DNA from 2 places in the Hoeflea sp. genome. Region 1 is predicted to be linked to the other one. Evidence: predicted binding sites of a transcription regulator. Region 1 holds the regulator's gene; the other holds the start of a gene.
What was found. The regulator PhoB, encoded in region 1, activates phosphate uptake and scavenging genes when phosphate is short. The targets are predictions, from matches to a motif close to TGTCATNNANCTGTCAT.
Positions count from the first base shown of each region.

Region 1 (7,990 bases):
TCTATCATGGATTGAACGCCCTCGTTTATACCGCCATTCCGGCCTTCATCTTTGTGCTTCTGTGGCTTCTTCTTGAAGGTTCGGTCGTCGACGGCCTTTTGATGAGTGCCTATCCGGGCGCCGACGCCATGACAGGCGCCGAACGCGACCTGCTCATCAGCGAAATCAGGCAGGTTGCCGCCGGAAACATCTTCCGCGAGCCGACGCCTCAGATCACTGCGGCGGTTGAGAACCTCAAATCCCTCAATTCGACCGCCAATCTGCTGCTGGCGGCGGCCGTTGTGATTATCGCGCTGGCCGGCGCCGGTTTCGCCATCATGTCCGTGTCCAAGCGCTTCCTCGCACGTCACAGTTTCGAGCGTTCGGTCACCGTCTTCATGGTTTTCGCCTCGACCGTGGCGATTCTGACGACGGTCGGGATCGTCGCCTCGCTCGTCTATGAGGCAATGCAGTTTTTCAATCGCGTGCCGGTCACCGAATTTCTGTTCGGCCTGCGGTGGGAGCCGCAGATACCGCTGCGCGAGGACCAGGTCGCCGGACAGGGCGCGTTCGGCGCGATCCCCGTCTTCCTCGGCACCATCCTGGTTGCGGCGCTGGCGATGCTTGTTGCGGTACCGGTGGGCATCCTCTCGGCCATCTATCTGACCGAATATGCCTCGCCGCGGTTCCGTGCATTCGTCAAGCCGATGCTGGAAGTGCTCGCCGGCATCCCCACCGTCGTCTACGGGTTCTTCGCGGTGCTGACCGTCGCTCCGGCGCTCAGGCAGTTCGGCCTCAGCATCGGTCTCGATGTCGCGCCCAACAGCGCGATCGCGGCCGGCGGCGTCATGGGCATCATGCTCATCCCGTTCATATCGTCTCTGTCGGACGATGCGTTCGCCGCGGTTCCGCAGTCGATTCGTGACGGTTCGCTGGCGATCGGAGCGACCACTGGTGAAACCGTCAGCAAGGTGTTGCTTCCGGCGGCCCTGCCGGGGATCGTCGGCGGCGTGCTTCTCGCGCTCAGCCGCGCCATCGGCGAGACGATGATCGTCGTCATGGCCGCCGGACTGATTGCAAAGATGACGCTCAACCCGCTCGACTCGGTGACGACCGTCACGGTTCAGATCGTCACGCTTCTGATCGGCGATTCCGAGTTCGACAATCCGAAAACGCTTGCCGCCTTCGCGCTCGGTCTGATGCTCTTTATCATAACCCTGTTCCTCAACCTGATTGCGCTGCGCATCGTGCGTAAGTACCGGGAGAAGTACTGATGTCTGATGTCGCGGAAACACCGCTCGCCCGCCCCGCCTGGAAGTCGCCGGAAATGGCGGCGCGCCGCCGCAAGCGTTATGCCGCCGACCGCAGGCTGCAGCGCTATGGTATCGCCGCGATTTCATTCGCCATCGGCTTTCTGGCCCTTCTGATTTCCACGCTTCTTTACACGGGCGCGTCGGCCTTCGTGCAGACCAAGGCTGAGATCACGGTCGACCTCACGAATGCCGAGCTTGATCCGGACGACCTGATGAATGGGCCCTGGCGCAACATCGTCCGCTCATCCCTGCTTGCGCTCGATCCCACTGAGATTCCGCGCGCGCAGCGGCGTGCCTATTTCGGCATGTTCACCTCCTCGGCGCCGTTCCTGGTCCGCAACCATGTGATCGACAATCCCGATCTGATCGGCAAGACCTTCACGTTCAATGTGCCGTTTGCCGATCCGCTGGATCAGTTTGCCAAGGGCCAGATTTCCCGCGATGTCCTCGAGGATCGCAGACGTGTCAGCGATCAGCAGATCGAGTGGTTCGACCAGCTCAAGGCAAAGGGTGTCGTCTCCAAACCGTTCAACGTCGCCCTGATCCTCAATGCCGATTCCCGCTTTCCGGAGCTTGCCGGTCTCGCCGGCGCGATTTCCGGCTCGTTCTGGGCCCTGCTGGTGTGTTTCCTGATCAGTTTCCCGATCGGCATCGCGGCGGCCGTCTATCTTGAGGAATTTGCGCCCAAGAACAGACTGACCGATCTCATCGAGATCAACATCAACAATCTGGCCGCGGTGCCTTCGGTCGTCTTCGGTCTGCTCGGCCTTGCCGTTTTCCTCGGCTGGTTCGGCCTGCCGCGCTCGGCGCCGCTGGTCGGTGGCATGGTCCTGTCGCTCATGACATTGCCGACCATGATCATCGTCACGCGGGCCGCATTGCGCTCGGTTCCCTCATCGATAAGGGAAGCAGCGCTCGGTGTCGGAGCGTCGCGGCACGAGGCGGTCTTTCATCACATGCTGCCGCTGTCGATGCCGACCATTCTCACCGGCACGATTATCGGGCTGGCGCAGGCGCTGGGCGAGACCGCGCCGCTGCTGCTTATCGGCATGAACGCCTTTATCACCAGTCATCCGGAAGGTGTGTTTTCCGCGTCGACCGCGCTTCCGACACAGATTTACATCTGGGCGGACAGCCCGGAACGCGGGTTCGTGTCGCGGACGTCCGCGGCCATTCTGGTGCTGCTCGGCTTCCTGATCCTGATGAACGGGCTGGCGGTATTCCTGAGAAACCGGTTCGAGCGCCGCTGGTGACGTCGCCGACCGGGACGGTCGTCCGGTTTGCAGGTTGCAAGGGGACGTCCGGCGGTGCATGAAGTCAAAGGTATGGGGTATTGAAGGATGAATATGATGTCGGAAGCAGCAGTTGAAGAGGCGGTCGGCGCAAAAACCGAAACGCAACCGCCGATAAAGATGCAGGGCCGCATGGTGAGCGTCTTTTACAGCGGCTCGCAGGCGCTCTACGACGTCGACCTCGATATCCGGCAATATCAGGTGACGGCGCTCATCGGTCCGTCCGGTTGCGGCAAGTCCACTTTCCTGCGCTGCCTCAACCGCATGAACGACACGATCGACGGGTGCGACGTGAAAGGAAGCATCACGCTCGACGGCGCCGACATCTACGATGCATCCGTCGACGTTGTCGAATTGCGGGCGAGTGTCGGAATGGTGTTCCAGAAGCCCAACCCCTTTCCGAAGTCGATCTACGAGAACATCGCCTACGGCCCGCGCATCCATGGTCTGGCCAGAAGCAAGACGGAATTTGATGAAATTGTCGAGACCAGCCTGCGCAGGGCAGGCCTGTTCGATGAAGTCAAGGACCGGCTCCATGAGCCCGGCACCGGCCTTTCGGGCGGTCAGCAGCAGCGCCTGTGCATCGCCCGCGCCATCGCCGTCAGCCCTGAGGTGATCCTGATGGACGAGCCCTGTTCGGCGCTCGATCCGATCGCCACCGCCAAGGTCGAGGAACTGATCGATGAACTGCGCCAGAACTTCACGATCGTCATCGTGACCCACTCCATGCAGCAGGCCGCGCGGGTCTCGCAGCGCACCGCCATGTTCCATCTCGGCAGTCTGGTCGAGGAAGGCGATACGGACAAGATGTTCACCAACCCGGACGATCAGCGCACCCAGGACTACATCACCGGCCGCTTCGGCTGATCTTGCGCGGACAGGAAAGATCATGAGCGAACAGAACTCCAACAGCCAGCTTGCCGCGCATACGGTTACGTCCTACGACGAGGATCTGCAGTTCCTGGCGCGGCGCATTGCCGAAATGGGCGGGATTGCCGAGCGCATGCTCGAAGAATCCGTCGCCGCGCTGGTCAATGGCGACGCGGGGCTGTCCCAGAAGGTGATCTCCGACGATCTGCTCCTCGACGACGCCGAGCGTCAGATCGGCGAGAAGGCCGTGCTGGTCATCGCCAAGCGCCAGCCCATGGCCGCCGATCTGCGCGATATTATCGGCTCGATCCGCATCGCCGCCGATCTCGAGCGCGTCGGAGACATGGCCAAGAACATTGCCAAGCGGGTGCTTGCCGTCCACGGCATGGCGCAGCCCAAGAAGCTGGTGCGCGGTCTCGATCACCTGGCCGAGCTGGCGCTGACGCAGCTCAAGGAAGTGCTGGACGCCTATTCGTCCCGCTCTCCGGAGCTTGCCAATTCCATCCGCGAACGCGACGAGGAAATCGACGCGATCTACACCTCCCTGTTCCGCGAACTGCTCACCTATATGATGGAAGACCCGCGCAACATCACCGCGTGTACCCATCTGCTGTTCTGCGCCAAGAACATCGAGCGTATCGGCGATCATGCCACCAACATCGCCGAGACCGTATACTATATCAGCACCGGCTCCCAGCTTTCGCCCGACAGGCCGAAAGACGACGAAACGGCGAGCGTGGGCGCCGACGAGTGACGGGCGGGCGGGCCGCGATCGGCGCGCCGCCGGAGAATGAACATGGGTATAGCACCGCAAATCACTGTTGTTGAAGACGAGGAGGCGCTGAGCGTTCTCCTGCGTTACAATCTCGAGGCCGAGGGTTACGAGGTCGATACCGTTCTGCGCGGCGACGAGGCCGAGATCAAGCTGCAGGAACGCGTTCCCGATCTGTTGATCCTCGACTGGATGTTGCCGGGGCTCTCGGGCATAGAACTGTGCCGCCGGCTGCGCATCCGCCCCGAGACCGAGCGCCTGCCGATCATTCTTCTGACCGCGCGCGGCGAGGAAAGCGAACGGGTGAGGGGCCTTTCCACCGGCGCCGACGACTATGTCGTCAAGCCGTTCTCGACACCGGAACTCATGGCCCGCGTACGCGCGCTCCTGCGCCGGGTCAAGCCGGAGACGATTTCGACCGTGCTCAAGGCCGGCGATATCGAGCTCGACCGCGAGACCCATCGCGTCTACCGCCGCGGCCGCGAGATCAAGCTCGGCCCGACGGAATTCCGGCTGCTGGAATTCTTCATGACCTCGCCGACACGGGTCTTTTCCCGCTCCCAGCTTCTCGACGGCGTCTGGGGTCACGATATCTATGTGGACGAACGCACCGTCGACGTCCATGTCGGCCGCCTGCGCAAGGCCCTCAACCTCTCCAACATGCGCGACGTGATCCGCACGGTGAGGGGTGCCGGCTATTCGCTGGAGACGTGAGCGGACTTGCTCTAACCTCATCTCGCTCTATTGCGTCAAATCCTGTGCGATCATGAGTGCATTGCCGTCCGGGTCGTAGAAGGTCGCGGTGCTGACCATGCCTTCAATCGTATCCGTCGGGCCGTCAAACTTGACCCCCTCGGCCTCCAGCGCGCTCCGCGCGGCAACGATGTCGGCGACGCCGAAAACCGGAACGGCATTGCCGGGGGCCGGCTCCGTCTGCTCGCCCATTCCCAGCGTCACGCCCTCGGTCATGGTCTTGACCTCGCTCCATCCGGCCTCGTCGATGTGATGCAGGAGCTCGAAGCCGAGCATGTCGCCATACCATTTCGCGCTTGCGTGCCGGTCGCTGACCGACAGCGCAAAGGTGATCCTATCGTTCAGTGTAACAACAGCCATCGCGATTTCCCTTTGGACTAAATTTATATATACTATACTTTATGGACATAGACAAACTTGTCAACATTACGTCCCGTTCATGGTCCATGGCCATCCTGAAGGCGATGCATAACGGTGTTCCGGGCCGGCAGGCGCCGCTCCTCGTCGCCTCCGGCGCGAGCCGGACGGCATTCGCCAAGAGCCTGGCGCATCTTGTCGAACTCGGGCTGCTGGAGCGCAACGCCGGACATGGTCACCCCTTAAGGCCCGAATACCGCTTGACCGGGGAGGGAATAAGGTTCGCAAAAATGGCCGCCGCGATTGCCGACGCTCTGCCGGATAAATCCGGGCAGCCCCTGCTTCGCCGCGCCTGGACCATTCCTGTCCTTGCCGTCAGCCGCCGGCCCAGCCGTTTTGTCGATATCAAGAGCGCCCTGTCGCCCATAACCGATCGCGCACTCTCCCAGTCGCTGCAAAGGCTGGAGGCGTGGCAATGGCTGAGCCGCGAGATCGACATCACCTCACACCCGCCGCGGCCGATCTACCAGGCGGCCAATGAGGGGTTCCGCATAAGCAACGTCGTCGGCGGCATGCTCTGATCGCTACGGCTTCCGAGATGCGCGCCCGATCGCGGTCTTTTCAGAACGGCATATTGCGGATTTTGTAAGCCTCATATTGAAAAGGACTGGATGGGGAAAATGCTGGGGCTGCAGCGGCCGCACCCGCCAAGCCGGATGCGGCCGGAATCCGGTCTGCAATCACTTCATCTGAAGCTGCATGCGAAGCGTGTCGGCGAGTTCCGAGATCGTCGCATCCACCTCTGCGCCTTCCGTGACCTCGACCAGCGCGGCGGCGATCAGGTCGGTCACGGCCACACCTTCCGCACCGGGATAGGCATACCAGGGGCCGGCATGGGCGGCGACCTGGGCATGCGCGGTCCTGGCGTTGGTGTTCGCCGCGTAATAGGCGCCGAGATACGCCTCGTCATCGAGCACGATCTTGTTTGCCGGCGCATAGCCGGTGTTCTCGACGATGATCTTCTGGCCTTCCGGGCCCGTGACGAAGGAGATGTATTCCCATGCCGCCTTCTGCTTCTCGACGTCCGGGGTCAACATGACGATGGCCGAGCCGCCGGTCGGGAAATAGACATTGTCCTCGGCAACGACCGGCGTGCCGAGCACGGTGACGTCGAACTTTCCGTCCGCGCCCTCTTCGAAGCGGGTCAGCAGCGAAGAGCTTTCAAAGAAGATGCCGAGCGTTCCGGCGGGAAACGCCTGGCGTGCATCGTTCTGCGACATGGATGACATGCCGGCTTCCTTGGCGAAGCGCTGGTAAAGGCCCGCCGCGGTCTTGCCGGCCTCGGCGTCGAACGTAATGTCGCTTTCGTCCTCGGTCATCGGACGTCCGCCATGCGAGCCCAGGAGCGACTGGAAGCGCCAGTCGTGGCGATGGATCCACACGCCCTCGATGGTGTCGCCAAGCGCATCGATCCTGGCAGCAAGTTCGATGATCCCGTCGAAGGTTTCCGGGAAATCGTCCATCGAGCCGCCGGCCTGTTCGACGAGATCCGGATTGACATACATGACCATGGTCGAGGCCGACGTGCCGAGCGCATGCTGGATGCCTTCGAACTGGCCAAGGGAGAGTAACGCCGGCGTATATCCGGCGGCCATCGGATCCCCGGGCAGAAAACCGTCGAGCGGTTGAGTGAGGCCGCGGTCTTCGAGGATACGCCAGCGGTTGAGGCCGACATAGGCGACATCCGGCGCGGTTCCGGCGACCGCCTCGCGCAGCAGCCTCTGCACGCCGTCTGCGTAGCCTTCGGCCGGACCGTCAATGGTGATCTTGATGTCCGGATTGGCCTGCATGAACGCGGTGGCGAGCGCGTCCTGGGTTTCGGCCCAGATGGTGGGGATGGCGTAATGGACCCGGATTTCGGTCTCGGCCATTGCCGAACTTGCGGCGAGGACGATACCGGCGGATAGAAGGAGATGCTTCATGATGTTCCTCTTCAGTGTCATGGAATGGAGGGGCGGGCGGCCCCGGTTGCTACGCGGGTACTTATTTCTTCAGTCCCGTGTTGGCGAGCCCCTGGGTGAAACGCTTCTGCGCCAGGAGAAAGCCCAGGATCAGCGGCAGGGTGATCAGCGTGGCGCCGGCCATCAGCGGGCCGACATCGTCGCCGCTTTCCTCGTCACGGAAGAAAAGGATGCCCCGGGGCGGCGTGGCGAGATGCGGATCGGTGGTTGCGATCAGCGGCCAGAAGAGGTCGTTCCAGTGGGCGGTCACGGAGAAGATCGAAAATGCCATCACCGTCGGCAGGCCAAGGGGAAAGGCGACGCGCCAGGCAATGCCCATCTCGCTCATCCCGTCGACGCGGGCGGCGTCGATCAGCTCTGCCGGAATTTGCGCGAAGGCCTGACGCAGGAGGAAAAGCCCGAACGCCGATGCTATGAACGGCAGGATCAGCGCGGTATAGCTGTTCAGGAGCTTCGCCCAGGCAAATCCCAGGAAGATCGGTATGGCGGTGACATGGAACGGCACCAGCAGCGCCGCCACGACCGCGCCGAAAAGCAGCGTTCGTCCGGCGAAGCGGCGATGGGCGAGGGCATAGGCGCACGGCACGGTGATCGCCAGTTGCAGCACCAGGATGCCGCCCGTCACGATCACGC
Region 1 covers NZ_CFHWAF010000039.1:4,992-12,981, reverse strand. Annotated here, with positions in the region: gene pstC (phosphate ABC transporter permease subunit PstC) at 1-1,253, shown strand, start outside; gene pstA (phosphate ABC transporter permease PstA) at 1,253-2,545, shown strand; gene pstB (phosphate ABC transporter ATP-binding protein PstB) at 2,633-3,451, shown strand; gene phoU (phosphate signaling complex protein PhoU) at 3,474-4,208, shown strand; gene phoB (phosphate regulon transcriptional regulator PhoB) at 4,257-4,940, shown strand; gene AC5E6N_RS09710 (VOC family protein) at 4,968-5,339, opposite strand; gene AC5E6N_RS09705 (winged helix-turn-helix transcriptional regulator) at 5,381-5,917, shown strand; gene AC5E6N_RS09700 (extracellular solute-binding protein) at 6,077-7,318, opposite strand; gene AC5E6N_RS09695 (carbohydrate ABC transporter permease) at 7,380-7,990, opposite strand, start outside.

Region 2 (7,990 bases), on a different contig from region 1:
AAGCATCACCTGCCGCGGCTTCGGCCACCACCTCTTGCGAGGTTTGCCCCAGGGCCAGCAACACATCGTCGCTATAGGGCCGCAACTGGACGCCGTGCTCGGTCACGATGCTGTCGAGGGCCGTGCCATTGCTGGCCTGAAATTCCGCCTGCATCTCGTCATTCTCCGCTTGGCAGGCAGCCTTGATGATCTCCTGATCGGCCACGCTTAGACTGTTCCAGACATCCAGATTGAAGCCTGCCGACACGTTCGAGGAGGGCTCGTGCCAGCCGGGGTAATAGTAAAACTTCGCGACCTGATGGAAGCCTTTGGCAAGGTCGTTCCAAGGACCGACCCATTCGGTCGCGTCGATGGCGCCCGATTGCAGAGCCTGATAGACCTCTGTGCCTGGGATAGAGGCTGGCGTCGCGCCGACGCGGCGGATGACTTCGCCGCCAAAACCGCCCATCCGCATGGTGATCCCGCGGAAATCATCAAGCGAGTTGATCTCGTTGCGGAACCAACCGCCCATCTGAACGCCTGGATTGCCCACGAGGAACGATTTCACATTGTAGTTAGCGGCCAGTTCGTCCCAAAGCTCCTGCCCGCCGCCATAATAGATCCAAGACTTGATCTCGGTGGGCGTCAGCCCGAAAGGCGTCGTGGTGAAGAAGTTGAACGCCGGGCTCTTGCCTTGCCACCAGAACTCAACCCCATGATAGAGATCGGCGGTACCCGTCGAAACGGCATCGAAGACGTCGAATGGCGGCACCAGTTCGCCTGCCGCAAAAACTCTGACGGTGAGACGGCTATCGGTCATGGTCGTGATGCGCCGGGCAAGCCTTTCGGCAGCCGTACCGAAACCAGGAAAGTTCTTGGCCCAGGCGCTTGCCATACGCAACTCGCGCCGCCCCTGAGCAATCGCCGGGGTTGCCAGCGCTGCGGCGCCGCCCAAGGCAGCACCGCGAATGAAGTCCTTACGTGACAGTCTCATAATCGTCTCCGTGATGGATGGTGGATGTTTGCAGCGCACGGCCATCCATCCCATCGGCGGCAATGCCGAGATGGATGAGGATGGTCGGTGCGATGTCGATGAGCGAAGTGCATCGATGGTGGACGGAGCCGGCTGAAAAGCCCGGACCCTGGGCGATCAGGAACGGCGCCTGTTCGCGACGGCCGAGCCCGCCATGCTGGCCGAAGCCGATGCCGGGATCCTTGCCGTTGCCGGGCTGCGCGACCAGCGCCGTGCCGGGAATGCCATATGCGTTCGGTGTGTCTTCGGTGCGCATGGCGACCGCAACGGCAAGGCCGTCGCGCTGGCAATGGCCGATCGCGGCCAATGCATCGGCGGGAATGACGCGATCCGTCCAAGGCTGGCGGTTCAGGAAGGCCGCGATGGCATCGCTACGGCCCCGAACGGCCTCCGCAAGATAGATCAGCGCCGCCGTGCCATTGGGCGCGACGACGACGTCGTCCGACGCTGCGTTGTCCTTCAATCCGGCCACGATCAGTGCCGCGTCGATGTCGACCGCCCCCGTGACCGTCTGATGCCCGTGATCCGAGCCGACAAGCAGCAGGATATCGTCGCCCTTGTGTCGCAATCTCGACACCGCATCGATTACCGTGCCGGCATGCCGATCCGCTTCGGCCAGCGCGGCGAGATGCTCGGGCGAACCGAGCGCGGCACAATGCTGGGTCGTATCGGGATGGCCGAGCCACAGAACCGCCAAGCCGGGCTTGCGTTCGCCAAGCACCTCGCCGACGAAGCGTTCCGTCATGGCGCGATCGCCATCGAGCCCGCGCCCGACGCACAGCGCATCGCCTTTAGGAACCGGAACCCGTCCCGACCCGAAGCTGCCGGCCCGGTGGTAGACATGCCCGTGGCCGTCCGGGTCATGCGCATAGGCCGCGCCTGGCGAGACATTGGAGAAGATGATGGCGCCGCCATGGGCCAGAAGCCGTTCGGCAAGCGTCGGTTCTGCCAGGGATCGACCCGTTGCATGTCGCTTGTGCTGCAGGAAATCGGGATGACCGGCATCATGCAGCACCAGCCGACCGTCTTCTCGCAGCACCATCGCATTGCCAGCCAGTTCATGCCGGCGCGGATGGCAACCCGTGGCAATCGTTGCCGAGCAGACCCGCGTCACGGAGGGGAACGCCGAATGATGGTCCGCGAACCAGGCCGCGTTGCCCGCGAACTTGGCAAGGTTCGGCGTGCGTTCGGCATCGATCAGATCGCGTCTCATCCCGTCGAGAACGACCAGAACGGCGTGGCGAATGTCACCCATGGCCCGCCTCCTGGCCGAGCAGGTTCAAGGCGACATGAAAGGCGTCGTAATTGCGCAGAGGTGACGGCAGATGCTCTTCGCGTAGCGGCCGGTTGACGATGAAGGGCACGGTCTGCTCATGCCGCCCGCCATGCGACCGCAAGGGCCCGCGCAGCGCCGACAGATCGTGTTCCGTCTTCCGCGTTCCCAAGACGCCCGACGCTGTCGCAAGCACCATCAGGTCGCCGATACGGTCTTCGGGAAGCTGAAGCTCTCTTGCGGCGTCGGCGCGCGTCAGAACCTCGTCGACCTGCCGCAACGCCATGAGGGATTCGGCGGCAAGGATAGGGTCGGCGCCGTCCAGATACACCATGGCGCAGGCGCCAAGCGCCCCATGATGAACGATGTAGGGGTCGGTGATCGGCAGGATTACTCGAGCACTCTTCTCCGGGAGTGCAACGTCCAGAACGTCCTGGAGATAGGCGACGTCCGGCGCGCCATCGGCCTTTGTCTTGGCGTTCATGCCGTGGTCCGCGGTGACGACCATCATCGCGCCCATGGCGTCGATCCGGGCCAAGAGGCTGTCGAGTGCTGCCATGAAGTCGAGCACTTCGGACGCGTCCGGTCCGTAGCGGTGCTGCATGTAGTCGGTCGTCGACAGATAGAGGAGGTCCGGCGCCCGCATGTCGAGAAGCGCCAGGCCGACCCGCAGCACGGCCAGACTGACTTCGGCGCTGTAGATGTCGGGCGGCGTCTCGCCGACCGCCGAGCGGACCGCCGGATCGACCGTTTCATCGGTATCCTTCGCCAGGGCCTCGATCGACAGGCACACCGCCCGTCGTCTATCGTCCTCCGGAAGCCCCGCGCTGAGCAGGCGCCGCAGCTTGTCCTTCGCCGTGACCGCGCCGACCGACAGGCCGGCCTGATGCGCCATGGCCAGGATCGTCTCGGCGCGCAGGAACGCCGGCGTGTTCATCATCACCGGCGCGCCGGTTTCGGGATCGAGCGCGTAATTGCCTGAGATGCCGTGCCGCGCCGGGGCGACGCCCGTGATCAGCGACATGTTGTTGGGATTGGTGAAACTCGGCAGCGCCGATGCGGCCGTCCGCTGGCCGTATTGTTCGATCAGATCACCGAGGAACGGGCAAAGCCGATGCACGCGCGCGGCTTCCAGATAGGCCGGATCGAAGCCATCGATGCAGATCACGACGACCGGCTGGCGCGGCGCGGGATAGTCGCGTCCATTGCAGGAGAAGGATGGGTCAGGATAGGTCGGTTTGGTCATGGAGGAGTCGATTAGCCGTTCAACATGACAGTCGAATGACAAATGTAATTTAATAAAATACATTTGTTAGTGGTGACCAAAGCATGGTCATTTGATAACAGCGCGACATGATGAGTGTTTCCACCGAACCTCGCCTCGCGGCACGTATCGCCTGGTATCATTTCCAGGAAGGGCTTACCCAGTCGGCGATTGCCGAAAAGGTCGGGCTGAGCCGCGCGCGGGTGAACCAGATCATTGGTGAGTTGCGGGCGTCCGGCGCGGTTCAGCTCCGCATCAACACGCCGCACGGCCCCTGTGTCGAAATGGAAGCGGCACTCAAGGAGTGCTTCGGCCTCGCCGAGGTGATCGTCGTGCCGGCGCCGGCCCCCGAGACCGATGTGCGCCGGGTGAGCGGTATGGCGGCCGGGCACTTCCTGTCCGAGACGATCGGCGACGATTATGTGGTCGGCGTCGGCTGGGGCGGCACGATCGATGCGGCGGCCAGTGCGATCACGCGCAAGAATGGTCGCCGCAACACGGTTGTCTCCTTTTGCGGCGGCTTTCCGCGCAGCACCCCCGTCAACCCGTATGACGTGGCCGCCCGCTTCGCCCGCATCCTGCAAGGCCCCTGCTATTATGTTACCGCGCCGATGTTCGCCGACGACAAGGGCATGCGCGATGCGCTGGTCTCATCCGGCTCGGTGCGCGAGACGTTCGACCAGGTGCGCAAGGTTGATGTCGCTCTCGTCAGCGCCGTCGATCTGACGCCGCGATCGCGCAGTGTAGAATACGGCCTGGTTTCGGAAGACCTGCGTCGATCGCTCCTCGCTGCCGGCGCCGTCGGCGACATTTGCGGCCACTATCTGACCGCCGATGGCGATACGATCGCGCATGAGGTAACCGACCGGATCGTCGCACCGCCCATCGAAGACCTGCTTGCCATCCCGCATCTCGTGCTGGCTTCGGGCGGCAAGGCGAAGGTCCCGGTCATCCTGGCGGCCCTCCGCCGTGGCCTCGCCCATACGCTGATTGTCGACGAGAACGCGGCAAGTGAACTGCTTGAACTAGCGAGATAAACGAAATCTTGGCCGTTGGACGAGCACGCCACCGCCGCCACTTAAGGCCAATGGGCGCTACAGATAGTTTCCAGTTCAACCAAGATCGGATGTTGTGTTTGCATTCTAACGGAGCATTATGATGCACAACCGAATGGCGTAGAGCAATCGCGTTCCATATTGCAGACAAGCGTAGGGCTATAGCGAAGGAATAGTTCGCGTTTTAATCGCGCACGGTCCGCTATTCACTGCCGATTGTGCGATGTTGTACTACCCGGGTCCGGTGGTCGCTTCGCGGACGGAGTAGACATTTCCGGGCTGGGATAGCATGTCTGCTTCCGTAATGACGGCGATCTAGGTCCACTGGCTAGATGCAGGGACCCAAACGCCCGGCGCCGGAAGCGCCAGGCGCGTGCTGGTTGCAACGGACTAGTTGATCGCGAGGATTTCGTAGTTGCGGACGTTGGCAACGACGCCCTCGTCCCAGCCGCCTTCAACGAGATCGGCCGCCCTCTCATTCAGTAGGCCCGCGACCTGGCCGGCGAAGTGGGCCTCGCGACCGGAATTGTCAGCGAAGGCGTCGAAGATCGCGAAGTTTGTTTCGTCGATCCGCAGTGCCACCCAGAACAGGGTTTGCGGCTCCGTTTCCGCGACGATCGGCCCGGCCGCGCTGAGCAGTTCTGCCAGCTGTTCGGCCTGGCCCGGCGCCGCTTCGAGCGCGATGTAGGTCGCGGTCGTCGCGCTGTCGAGGTCAACCGGTGCCTTTGCCGACAGCACAACCGAGTTGTTGATGTTGGCGACCACGCCGTCATCCCATCCGCCTTGCACCAGGGTGCCGGCATTGTCGTTCAAGGCACCAGCCACGGCGCCGGAGAAATGAGCATCCCGCGCCGCCTCGTCGATGAAGATGTCGAAGATGGCCAGCGTGTCCCCGGCTTGCAGCGCAAACCAGAGTTCGGTGCCGGGCTCGGTCTCCCTCACCATGGGTGCGGCGCTGGCCAGGAATTCGGCAAGGGCACTGGTCTGGCCATTGGCGGCCTGCATTTCGATATAGCTTGCGGTGTAGTCGCTCATGACGGTCTCCTGGGCGGTTGCGAGCGACGTTGTGGCGACGAGGGCAAAGGCCGACAGCATCGGGAGGATTTGCTTTTTCATGGGTCATCTCCTGCGTTGGGTTTCATCGATTTCGATGGCCCCTTGTCCCACGACGCCCGCTTCCGGCTCCAATCCCGAAATTCTATTTTACGATAGGTATTGACTATATATCTTGTTCCGCCGAGGCTGCCCGAGCGACATCCGGAGGTGCCGATGGAGATGAACCAGATCGGCCATTTTCCGGCCGTGCGCGCGCATCGCGATTTCACCCATGCGGCCAGTGCCTCCAATGTGTCTCAACCGTCCCTGACAGCGGCCATCAAGAAGCTAACCTCATCTCGCTCTAGAGGACGGATTGGGTGGTGCACTGTTCATCCGGGATCGCGCCGGCTGTCGGCTGACTCCTTTAGGAAAACTCATCTTTCCCCGGCTGAAGAGGTTGCAGACAGAGGCGAGGCAAGCGAAGGCAGAGGCGGTAGAACGGTTCAGAGCCCGCCTGCCTCAAGCTGAGATCGAGCTGGTCGTCGCGCCGCACGAAGACCTTCCGAGCGGATTTCGGGAAGGAGATTTTGACATCGTGGTCACCGCCGCTGATGTCAGCCCCGAGCTATATCGTATAGATCCTCTCTATCGAGAGGCATATCAAGTCGTTGTTGCGAATGGCCATCCTTTGAGCCAATTGGACGCCGCCACATTGGAGACGCCTGCCGGGACAGCCATGCTCGACCGGCCGAATTGCGAGATGCGCGACACGCTCCACAGCAGCTGCGCTGATTGTGGTTTCACGCCTTTTCGTCGCGCACGGCCCGCCATTTATCTTTTGTGTCTATACCGGTCACATGGTTTACCCCTGTTCCGGGACGAATGGGTTTGATGCCGGTTCAAGCGGCCGGTCCCGCAGCGTTTCGAAGATGCGCCGGCGCGACGGGTCGGCAAGCGCGGTCAAGGCTAGACAGTGTCAAGTCCGATATCGCGGGAGGGATTGTCGAACAGGGCGGCAAGGCCGGGCCAGCGGGAAAAGACGGCGGCGATATCGTCGTTGATTTCCCGGTTCAAATGCCCGCGGTCCCACAGGGGCGTGCCGTCGACGGTGACAAGCGGGTCAAACACCATCCAGCAGATCTCGCCCGGCGGATAGGCGCCGCAGGTGTGAAAATGCAGGATGCGCGGATTGGGAAATGCCGTGTTTGACCAGCGGTCGGGGTTGTCCGCCGCGGGCATGGCGTAGGCGCAGGCCGGGTGCATGCCCGAATGCCAGGAATGCACGAACATCGGCTTGATGGCGAATGTCTCCGCGACGTGCCGGTAATGGCCCTCGACGGCGCTGACCGTTGCCGCCGCGCCCGCAAAGCCGGTGATGCGGTTGCCGTCCACGGTCGCGATGACGGTCTCGTCGAGACCGAGCCATGCCGGCGTGTAGGGACGGGAACCGGTCGGCGTGAGGTAATGCGTGATCGCCACCTTGCCGGAAAATCCCTGCATCCGTATCGGCTTGTAGACACCAATCGGGAAGCGCTTGAGCGAAACGTCCTCGGCTTCGCCCGGATCGACGATCGAGCGTCCGGAAAGATCCGTGCCGTTCGGGCAGGTGATGCGGATCTTTTCGGCCGCGTCGAGCGTCCGGTTGAGCGCGTCCTTCAGATCGAGCAAGGCACCGTAGTCGAAACGGCCGAAGGCGGAGGCCAGCATGTTCCGATTGATCGCGTAGGACATGACCGCCGGCCTTCCGGACTGGCGGATCGAGAAGCGGCCCTGGTCGCCGATTCTGGCAAAGAACACCGTCTGGTCGTGCGCTTGCATCGCCGTCAACAGGTCTTCGGACAGTGCGCCGCTCTCATCCGGACCGCCGACCATGCGTAGCGTCGGCCTCATGCCCAGCCGTTCCGCTGCTTTGGCGACGGCTTCGGGCGCGTGCGGGTCGTACCAGCCGAGATCGGGATCCTCATGCAGGATGAGGATGGTGTCGCCCGGTTCGGCCCCGGCGCAACTGATCAGGAGATTGCGGGCTGCCTCGGCAAGATGATCTGTCGTCATTTTTGCTCTGCCCTAACGTCCGGATGCCTGAACGGAGAGGAACCGGAAGACCGGTGTGAGCACTTCCTTGATGCCGTAGCGGAGTTCGGCGTCAAGGCTCAGTGAATCGCCGGCCCGCAGGTGGATCTCCCGTTCGCCGTAAAGATAAATGGCCTCGCCCTCCAGCGCGTAGACAAAAAGGCACCCGTGCCCGTTATAGATGGGCGGGCGCGAGTCGTCTCGTCTGTCGAGCGTGACCATCAGCGCTTCGAATTCGAGCCCCGGCCGGCGGTGGAAGCCGAGCGCGACGAAGTCGT
Region 2 covers NZ_CFHWAF010000032.1:16,005-23,994, reverse strand. Annotated here, with positions in the region: gene AC5E6N_RS08480 (TRAP transporter substrate-binding protein) at 1-934, opposite strand, end outside; gene AC5E6N_RS08475 (alkaline phosphatase family protein) at 957-2,267, opposite strand; gene phnA (phosphonoacetate hydrolase) at 2,260-3,531, opposite strand; gene AC5E6N_RS08465 (sugar-binding transcriptional regulator) at 3,639-4,586, shown strand; gene AC5E6N_RS08460 (putative quinol monooxygenase) at 4,995-5,720, opposite strand; gene AC5E6N_RS08455 (LysR substrate-binding domain-containing protein) at 6,016-6,534, shown strand; gene AC5E6N_RS08450 (hypothetical protein) at 6,609-7,694, opposite strand; gene AC5E6N_RS08445 (helix-turn-helix domain-containing protein) at 7,707-7,990, opposite strand, start outside.
Region 2: a site for PhoB is predicted at 3,556-3,572, ahead of phnA (phosphonoacetate hydrolase). Genes of this name have one in related genera too.